3 regions of the Ruegeria sp. YKSD179 genome follow, and region 1 is predicted to be linked to each of the others. Evidence: riboswitches for the same ligand, from Rfam matches in the RefSeq annotation. Region 1 holds a riboswitch; each other region holds the start of a gene.
The links. Region 1 has a riboswitch for cobalamin ahead of AC2FNE_RS17210 (hypothetical protein). Riboswitches for the same ligand answer to the same signal wherever they lie in the genome.

Region 1 (3,277 bases):
TCGGATTTCCGTCGTGGCAAAGATGAATTTCACATGCTCGGGCGGTTCTTCCAGAGTCTTGAGCAGCGCGTTAAAAGCGCTGGTCGACAGCATGTGAACTTCGTCGATTATATAAATCTTATAGCGCGCGCTCGCTGCGCGGTAACGTACGCTGTCGATGATTTCTCGGATATCGTTCACACCCGTGCGGCTGGCGGCATCCATCTCCATGACGTCAACATGGCGGCCTTCCATTATCGCTATGCAATGTTCGCATTGACCGCATGGTTCAGTCGTTGGTCCGCCTTCGCCGTCAGGGCCGATACAGTTCATGCCCTTGGCTATTATTCTGGCTGTTGTCGTCTTACCGGTGCCTCGAATACCGGTCATGATAAAAGCCTGCGCGATCCTGTCTGCTGCAAACGCGTTCTTTAGCGTCCGAACCATAGCGTCCTGCCCCACCAGATCGGCAAAGGTTTCGGGACGATATTTTCGGGCGAGAACCTGATAGGCGGGGCTGGGCGTGTCGGTCATGTCTGCTTTCGCGGATTCGTATTCAGACCGCAGCGTAGAGGCCCCTGTCGTCCGCGTCCACAGCGGGTAAGCAGGATTTTGTTTTGGAAACTGCGCTGGCAGAGTTAAAATCACCGAGTCTGATGTCACGCGTAAGACTTACTGGGTAACGTTTCGGGGGGAACGGCAAGATGTCTCAAATGGTGATTCATGCGTTGCAAGTGGGCGGTGGCACACTTGCGCTAACCTCAATGCCTGGGCGGAATGGTGATTATTCCGGTGATCTTGAGATGATTTCCGGCTGGCGTCCGGGTCTTGTGATCTCGATGGCGACTGAAGTTGAGATGATCATGGACGGCGCTCGCGACTTTGGACGCGACGTACAAAGCCGCGCCAGCCGTTGGGTTCACCTTCCGGTCGAGGATTTTGGGGCACCATCGGCGGAAATCCGCAAACGCTGGGGTGTTGCCAGCGCATCAGCGCGGCAAGCGCTCTCCGGCGGTGGTCGCGTCTTGGTTCATTGCCGCGGCGGGTGCGGTCGTTCGGGAATGGTCGTACTCCGATTAATGGTCGAATGCGGCGAAAATCCCGATACGGCGCTGACGCGATTAAGGGCCCTTCGCCCCTGTGCGGTTGAGACTGATGACCAAATGCATTGGGCGACAGCGCCGGCTGTCGTTTTCGCGGCGCAATAGCCCTAGAGGATCGCACAGTAATCTGGTTCAGCCACATCTATTTCAGATATCGTTAGCGCCTGGAGCATGGCGCATGGGGGATTGTATGTCGCACTAGATGGCAGGATACCAAAATCTGTCCCAAACATTAGCTCGGCAAAGGTATCTAACAGATCCATTTGGGTGTCAGTTTCCACTCCGCAATAAAGGCGCACTTCGTCCACCCGTGCACGAAACTTTGCGGTGCATCCGTTTTTGCAATACGCCAGTTCAACGCTGCCTTCGATTTCGATATCGCGCGTTGCACTCCGTCCCGAGGCTAAGATGGATTTAGCCAGCTCACGGCCCGTGCGTGCCATCGCAGGGCACGCGGTGCCCGTGCGATGGCAAATCGTGGCCGTAAATCGATGTGTTTTCGTGTTCCAGATCATGATGTGCCCTCCGCACATTGGACGATGGGCTTTGTTCGGGAAGACCCGCGTATCACGGTCTGACCCCAACCGGACGCCCCGCCCGAGTTTCGGTTTCATTTTTTGATGGCAGGTCTCCTGACTTGCGGGTCGTCGCTTTGCCGACCTTCCCAGCCTGTTGGCCAGTGGTATTTCGGCATCGCTTTCCGCTTACAGTTGCGGGGGCAGTCTCGGACTTGAACCATTCCGGTATCCCAGGAAGGTCGCACCGTGTTCCCTTTTAATCCCGTCCTCAATCGAGGGCAGGGAAACCATCAGCCAACGGCTAATGGCCAAACCACACCCAAGTCAAGCTTGCTGTATTCTGGAGTGTGAGCTTAAGGCTCAAACTCAGGGAGAAAAACGCAAGGTAAATCCAAACATAGGGTTTTATCGGTTCACTCAGTTGGAACCTTTAGACTTCGGATTACGATAGGTCGAACACCTAGTGGTCGTTGCATATGGAAATGCAGCTGTTTGTCCCCGGATGATACCGGCATGAATATTGGGCGCCGGTTGCGCGGCGCCCAAATTTTAAATCCGCTTTTGTGCCTTCTTGTCCAGCATAACGGACCTTACCATTTTGCCGAATGCCTTGTCTCGAGCGCGGGCTTGCGCGACGGATTCTGAATTGTGCAATTCCTCACGTCGCAACTTGCGCCAACGATCAAGCCGTGCGGCATCCAATTCTCCCGCGGTGATAGCTGCCTGAATGGCGCAACCGGGTTCTGACAAATGTTGGCAATCAGAAAATCGGCACGCTCTCGCGAGGTCGATAACCTCCGAAAACACTTCATCTACACCCTCTTCGGCATTGAGCAACCGCAATGCCCGCATTCCAGGTGTATCGATAAGCCATCCGCCGTTTCGCATCTTGATAAGGGCGCGCGAGGTCGTTGTGTGCCGTCCTCGCGCATCATCTTCGCGGATACCAGCCGTTGTGTTGGACTGACCGGTCATCCCGTTTGCCAGCGTCGTCTTTCCAACGCCCGAGGACCCGACCAGAGCGCCAGTCTGACCCGTTGGGCACCATGACAGAAGATGTTGGATATCAGCCGCATCCAGCGCATTTACACTCAAGACAGTTATGAATGGAGCCAGGCTTTCAGCACGCGAACTATAGTCTGCTACGTCCTTGCAGGTATCGGCCTTGGTTAAGACAATCACAGGATAACATCCCGCCTGATGTGCCAGCGCCAGATATCGTTCGAGCCGAGGCAGGTTGAAATCAGCGTTGCAAGAGCTGACGATGAACAAGACGTCGACATTTGCTGCAATTAACTGTGACTTGGCATTTGTACCAGCTGCACGTCTTTGAAGCAGGCTGCGACGTTCCAACAAACGCTGAATGCGACCATGTTCATCGGCCAGTACCCAGTCGCCGACAGCAAAATCTCCGGTCGACTGATTTGGGGTCGTTAAAGGCACCTCGCCCTCAGGCGATAGGCCTATAAGGCGATCTCGATGAACCGCTGAAATACGATATGGATTCAGTGAGGCATCAACCGCGTGTTGTGCGGCAAAATGAGAGGACCATCCAAGGTCCGAAAGTGAAAAAACCATTGTTCTGCCTGTTTTCAGGTCAAAAGGCCAAGGGATGGCGAACGCGCATCCTCAGGTCGTGTGTTCAGGCAATGATCAGTTTGTGTGTTCTCAGAAACC
Region 2 (3,277 bases), on a different contig from region 1:
CCACGGGCGGTCAAATTGGTGACGCACGCGCGATCCGACTGCCTGAACCAACAAACGCATAGGTTTGCCGGTGACGGCCGCATAACCTTTGACGCGAAGGATATTCAACTCATTGGCCAGATGTTCTATCCTTGCGACCAGATCTGCTGGATCGCTCTGTTCAGGAAGATCGACGATAATGCTTTCAAAATCATCGTGTTCGTGATCATCGTGACCGTCATGATGCGATGGACGGGCATCCATATCATCTTCGGCTGCGGCTTCGAGACCAAGGACCACGCGCACATCTACTGCACCTTCGGCAACCTCGACAACAGGCAGGGAGCGCGGGGCTTCGGCTGCGATGATCGCGCGCGCCTTGGCTACGCCTTCGGGACCGGCCAGATCAGGTTTGGTTAGCAGGATAATGTCGGCGCACGAAATCTGATCCTCAAACACCTCGGACAGTGGCGTTTCATGGTCAATCGAGTCGTCTGCCATGCGCTGGGCATCCACGGCTTCGACATTTGGCGCAAACCGACCTGCAGCAACTGCTTCGGCATCCGCCAATGCAATTACCCCGTCAACGGTAATTTTTGACCGGATATCCGGCCAGTCAAACGCCTTTAGCAATGGCTTGGGCAATGCCAGCCCTGAGGTTTCAATCAGGATATGATCGGGGCGCGGCTCGAGCGCCATCAGCGCTTCGATAGTCGGGATGAAGTCGTCGGCCACAGTGCAGCAAATACAGCCATTGGCCAGTTCCATAATGTTTTCGGCTGGACAATCCGGAATGGCGCATGATTTCAGAATGTCACCGTCGACACCCACATCGCCAAACTCGTTCACCACAACAGCCAGACGCTTACCCTGAGGGTTCTGCATCAGATGGCGGACCAGTGTGGTCTTGCCTGAACCCAAAAAGCCAGTGATCACAGTAACGGGAAGTTTTTCTAGGTTGCTCATTTGTCAGGCTCCAATCGGTGGAATGCGGGCCGCACAGTTTTTGCGGAAATGTTCAGGACGTTCACGCCATTTGACCAAGCCGTCACCTGTGGCGAGGTACTTGGTGGCGCCATCGACAATCGTCTCAATATGATCAATTTCGTTCAGGTTCTCATAGACAAAGGTCCAACGTGTCGGTCCACCACGCAGGACGATGGAACACCCCTGATTACAATTTGAAAGGCACTCGACCGCCTTTAGTGTTACGCCAGAAGGCAAGTCGGCCTGCTTTAAAGCCCGATGGAGCACTGTTCCGGGGCGTTGGGTGTCATCCTCGATGGGAAGCCCGCGCCGACAAGTCGTGCAAACCAGCAGTTCGACTGGTGCGGTTTCTGTCACTTCTCTCATCCCCCTTCTGCGGTACGTGGGGGACGGGGTCTCATGCGGGCCACGCTGTTCGCAATGGTCCCGACACCGGAACACCCCGTCCGGTCTGGATTTCGGGCGCTGGCAGGTCTCCCGGCTTACGGATGTCAGAGGAGGCCTCTGGCAGGTGTCCCGCCTTCCCGGCCATTCGGGCCAGTGGCATTGGGCACCCTCTCCGGTCACGGTCGCGGGGGCGGCTGCGTTTGACGGTTTAACCCGCTGACGCATTCCCTTTTCATCTGCTGTTGCAGACACCAACGGATCGGACATGCGGCACCTGCAGGCGCCTTGTCAAGCGAGTCGCTTCACTGGATTGCATTGGGGGGTTAAAAACGACCTGCCAGCGTCGGTGGGCGGCACGACGTGCGCCACTGTCTCGTGCTGGCATGTCCGCAAGAGTGCGAGCATGGAGTGACGCTTTATGAAAGTTGGTTTCATCGGTCTTGGAAATGTGGGCGGAAAACTCTCGGGGTCGCTGCTGCGCAACGGCATCGATCTGACCGTGCATGACCTGAATTCGGATCTTGTCAGCGACTTCGTTGCCAAAGGAGCCAAGGCTGCAAAAGATCCGGCACAGATGATGCGTGATTGCGACGCAGTGATTACTTGCTTGCCGTCACCTGCAGCATCAGACGCGGTAATGCAAATGATGTTGCCTGAGGTCGGAAACGGTAAAATTTGGATGGAGATGTCCACAACCGACGAGGCCGAGGTCAAACGGCTTGGGGCCCAGGTTATCGACCGAGGAGGATCTGCCGTCGACTGTCCGGTTTCTGGCGGATGCCACCGAGCAGCCACGGGTAACATTTCTATCTTTGCAGGTTGCGACCGAGGTACGTTCGATCTGATTTTGCCCTTCCTAACGACAATGGGTAGACGTGTGCTGCACACTGGAGAGCTGGGGTCGGCCTCTGTATTGAAAGTTCTTACCAACTACCTCGCTACGGCGAACCTGATAACATGCGCCGAGGCATTGGTTACTGCGAAAGCTGCTGGGATGGACCTGAACACGACCTATGAGGCAATCAAGATTTCGTCGGGCACATCTTTTGTTCATGAAACCGAAAGTCAGGTCATTTTGAACGGTTCCCGTGATATCTCGTTCACGATGGATTTGGTTAAAAAAGACATTGGCCTGTTTCAGGACGTTGCCGATCGCGCGGGCGTTCCGCTTGAGATAAACCCGCTGATGATAAAAATTTTCGAAGACGGCATAGCGCGTTACGGCGACAGGGAATTATCACCCAATATCATACGGCGACTGGAGGAAGCGACTGGATTGGACATCCGAGCACCCGGTTTTCCCGCCGAGATGGAAGACGATGAACCAGAAGAGCCGGGTTATGAGGTGATCCCAGCCAACCGAGGAGCAGCTGGGTAACCAACCTCGAGCGATCTTAAGCAAGGTCGGGGGCATGGGCCAATTCGGATCACCGCGCTAATTCCGCCAACCACCATCCAGATTGGACAAAAACCAAGCTGTAATTTAAACACAAAATCAATAATCCGTGGGTGGTACAGGCAAGAGAGCAAAGAATGACGGATGAAACATTTCTCATCGTGACAACGATGAAGAATGAAGGGCCTTTCATGATCGATTGGGTGGCATACAACCGATCGATAGGCTTTGATGATATTCTGATCTTTACGAACGACTGCGACGATGGAACTGATGCGATTGCCGAGCGGATGCAGGAATTGGGTTGGGTCCATCACGAACGTAATCCGGTCGGTCCCAAGGAGAAACCGCAGACTGTTGCTTTTTCAAAGGCCAGAAGTCACTCCAGTTATCTTGCTTCGGATTGGATTCTAAGTCTGGACGTCGACGAATATATCAATGTTCGCGTGCCCGGAGGCGACATTCGCAGTTTTGTCGCGGCTAGCGGCGATGCAGATGCGATCTCGATGTGCTGGCGCATGTTTGGTC
Region 3 (3,277 bases), on a different contig from region 1:
CGAAAACAAATCCCAGAACCAGTTGCCCTGTGATTGTGTTGGCCCAATAACGGGCTGCTGTAGCAGGCAGAATCATCAGGCCAACGGCCATTAATGTACCCAGAGTTTTGAATGCTGCCAGCAGGTTCAGGACCAAAAGCAACATGAACCCCTGCTCGGTCAACCAAGGTCGCCGTGTCCGCGCCTCAAAGAAAACAGGATCACATGTGCTTACGATAAGCGGGCGCAAAAGAATGGCGAAGGAAATCAAAGTCACGGTCGCCACTCCGCCGACGAGTATCAAAGATGCATCGTCGATACCCAGAATTGAACCAAAGAGAAAACTTTTTAAAGGAACAGCAGAACCGGCCGCGGACAATATGAAAATTCCGACCGCCAGTGCGATAAGGTAAAGTGAGGCAAGACTAGCGTCGCTGCGTAGTATCGTTCTGCGTGCCAAAAAAGCTGTCAAAATAGCAACGCCAACACCTGCGATTAGACCGCCGATCAGCAGTGACATAACTGAAAGGCCAGTTGTCACGAAACCAATTACAATTCCCGGAGTGATTGCATGAGCCATCGCTTCGCCAGCAAGCGACAGGCGCCGCAGTACAAGAAATGCACCAACCGGGGCAACCGATGCGGATAGAACCGTTGTCGCAACAAATGCACGACGCATAAAGGTGAAGCTCCACATCTCAGTCAAAAGATCAAGCATTCGCGGGCTCCACTATCGAAGGCGCACTACGGAACATCCAAGATGCCTGACTTTCCGAGAGATAGCCCTGAGCGACTAAACGGTCAGGCGTAAGTACATCGTTTACTGTGCCGTGTGTTGCCTCTTGCCTACCCAGCAGCAGCGCGTGGCTACAATGGTCCAGCACAGATGAGAGATCGTGAACGACCAATACCACAGCGCGCCCTTCTTCTTGCCATCGACGGATTATCCAAAGCAAATGAGCCTCGGTGCTTTGGTCGACCGCTGCAAATGGTTCGTCCAACAGTATCAGCGGCGCGTCCTGCATGATCACACGCGCGAACAGGGTTCGCTGAAGCTGGCCTCCGGATAGCATGTGCAGAGGTCGATCCGCGATGTCGAGTACACCGACCTCGTCCAGCGCAGTTTCCACCCGAACCCGGGACGCGTTGTTCAACCCTGAGCGAAGGCCAAATCCGCGCCAAGATCCCATTGCCGCAAGATCGCGAACACGCAAGGGAAACCGCCGATCGAATTCCGTCATCTGCGCCAAATAACCGATTTCACGCGGTTTACCCATGGGCCACTTAAGGTTTCCAGACAGTGGTTCCATCAAACCAAGTAGCATTTTGACAAAGGTACTTTTACCCGATCCGTTGGAACCCAGAACAGCCAGCGTCGTGCCACATTCGATATCCATTGATAGACGGCGAAACAGAGTCAGATCGCGGTAGCCGAGCGAAAGATTTCGGAGTTGCAGGACTGTAGACATCAAAGCACCGCGAAAATCGCGGACCAAAGCATGGCCGAAAATAACAACGCGCCTATGATCAAGTTCACAACGCTGAATTCGGTGAGGCAGCGGCTCTTGGCCCCGTCAGATTTAAGTTCTTTCACGCGCCGCATTAGTCATTGAACCATTCTGAAAAGGTAGACCGAAATGCGCCTTTCGACGAGGACATAGAAAGTAACCGCTCGGTCTCGCGTGTTCTAAAAAGTGGGTTTGAAATGCAAGCACGCTTTTCAGCTGTCGATTGGACAGGTGAAACAAATTCAGCTCTTTGGACGGCATTAACCGCTGTGAACATCTTAGCCCCCCTCTGGGTCACCCCGCCCAGGTTGATTCCACTTATGATGGCAGGTCTCCTGACTTACGGGTCATCGCTTTCCCGATCCTTCCCAGGCCAAGCCCAGTGGACGATCTCGGGTTGCTCACCGCCTACAGTTGCGGGGGCAGTCTCGGATTTGGACACATAAGCGGGCCCGCACCGTGTTCCCTTTTATCCCAAACCGACAAATGCGGTCGGGAACCATCCGGGCGACAGAACACGAATTGGTTTGATTCGCCAAGGCCTAAAGTTTCTTCGAATGGCCACGTTAAAGATTTCGATCGGTTTACCCCGTAAATCTGTCATTTTTATACTGTGGGCGATCTGAAACTTTTTCCAGATTTTTGCTTTTTTGTGAAAGGTAATGACAAAATGACAGCTAGTGCCTTAACTTTCTTCTAACCCTCCAAATTCGTTATCCGGGTGGTTTTAGTGGAACAATTGACGTTTTCTTTTGAAATGGGGGTGGTATGTGCTCTGCTGGCCTTCACCGTTTTCCTGTTTGTTTCGGAAGTAGTACGAATTGACCTCTCCGCTATATTGGTCCTCGTTCTGATCGGCCTCCTTAGCTATGCGCCCGGGTTGGAGAATCTTGCAAACGTTCCGCACCTTTTTGATGGGTTTGCATCAAACGCCGTGATCTCAATTATCGCAGTCATGATTGTGGGCGCTGGATTAGACAAGACAGGTATTATGAACCGGGTCGCGTCTGTCATATTGAAATACGGCGGCACGTCTGAAAGCCGGGTTCTGCCGATCGTGTCCGGCACTGTAGGGGTCATTTCGTCATTTATGCAGAACGTTGGTGCCGCGGCGTTGTTCCTGCCGGTGGTCAGCCGCATCTCGTCCAGATCCGGCATCGCTTTGTCCCGCTTGCTAATGCCCATGGGATTCTGCGCAATATTGGGTGGCACCATGACAATGGTGGGTTCTTCGCCGCTTATCCTGTTGAACGACTTGATCCTTACCGCAAACGAAGGATTGCCGGACGATCAGAAAATGCAACCGTTTGGCTTGTTTTCAGTGACGCCGGTCGGTGCCGTACTGATCCTGACGGGAATTTTTTATTTTATGCTGTTGGGCCGCTGGGTTTTACCTGACGATACCGGCTCGGATAATACTGGAACAGGACAAGGCACACAGGAATACTTACAACGTGTGTATGGTCTGAAAGCAGACGTTTTCGAAGTCATCGTTCCAGCAAACAGTCCTTTGGTTGGCCAAATCCTTGCTGACATAAACCACGAAAACCATCTTTACATCATTTCGACTTTTTACCGTGGTAAAACATCTATGGTGCAAGTTCTGACTGCTGAGATAGCCGCGCCTTGCAGGTTAGCGATTATTGGCCGCCGATGGGTAGTTGAAGAATTCGCCCGTAAATTCGGGTTGAAAGTCCTTCCAGAGCTGGATGTATTTGTCGAAGAATTTGCACCCACAAATGCAGGTATTGCCGAAGTGGTGATAACGCCTGACAGCAAACTGATCGGGA

Region 2: linked by a shared signal. The riboswitch ahead of AC2FNE_RS09150 (DUF1636 family protein) and the one ahead of AC2FNE_RS17210 (hypothetical protein) in region 1 are both predicted to bind cobalamin.
Region 3: linked by a shared signal. The riboswitch ahead of AC2FNE_RS17520 (metal ABC transporter ATP-binding protein) and the one ahead of AC2FNE_RS17210 (hypothetical protein) in region 1 are both predicted to bind cobalamin.

What each region holds. Positions count from the first base shown of each region.
Region 1 covers NZ_JBXWRL010000039.1:46,721-49,997, reverse strand. The annotation lists gene AC2FNE_RS17220 (DNA polymerase III subunit gamma/tau) at 1-513, opposite strand, end outside; gene AC2FNE_RS17215 (protein-tyrosine phosphatase family protein) at 684-1,187, shown strand; gene AC2FNE_RS17210 (hypothetical protein) at 1,190-1,696, opposite strand; cobalamin riboswitch at 1,688-1,907, opposite strand; gene rsgA (ribosome small subunit-dependent GTPase A) at 2,150-3,178, opposite strand.
Region 2 covers NZ_JBXWRL010000012.1:70,928-74,204, forward strand. The annotation lists gene cobW (cobalamin biosynthesis protein CobW) at 1-945, opposite strand, end outside; gene AC2FNE_RS09150 (DUF1636 family protein) at 949-1,332, opposite strand; cobalamin riboswitch at 1,417-1,624, opposite strand; gene AC2FNE_RS09155 (NAD(P)-dependent oxidoreductase) at 1,772-2,731, shown strand; gene AC2FNE_RS09160 (class I SAM-dependent methyltransferase) at 2,887-3,277, shown strand, end outside.
Region 3 covers NZ_JBXWRL010000041.1:9,604-12,880, forward strand. The annotation lists gene AC2FNE_RS17515 (metal ABC transporter permease) at 1-697, opposite strand, end outside; gene AC2FNE_RS17520 (metal ABC transporter ATP-binding protein) at 690-1,448, opposite strand; cobalamin riboswitch at 1,796-2,005, opposite strand; gene AC2FNE_RS17525 (SLC13 family permease) at 2,245-3,277, shown strand, end outside.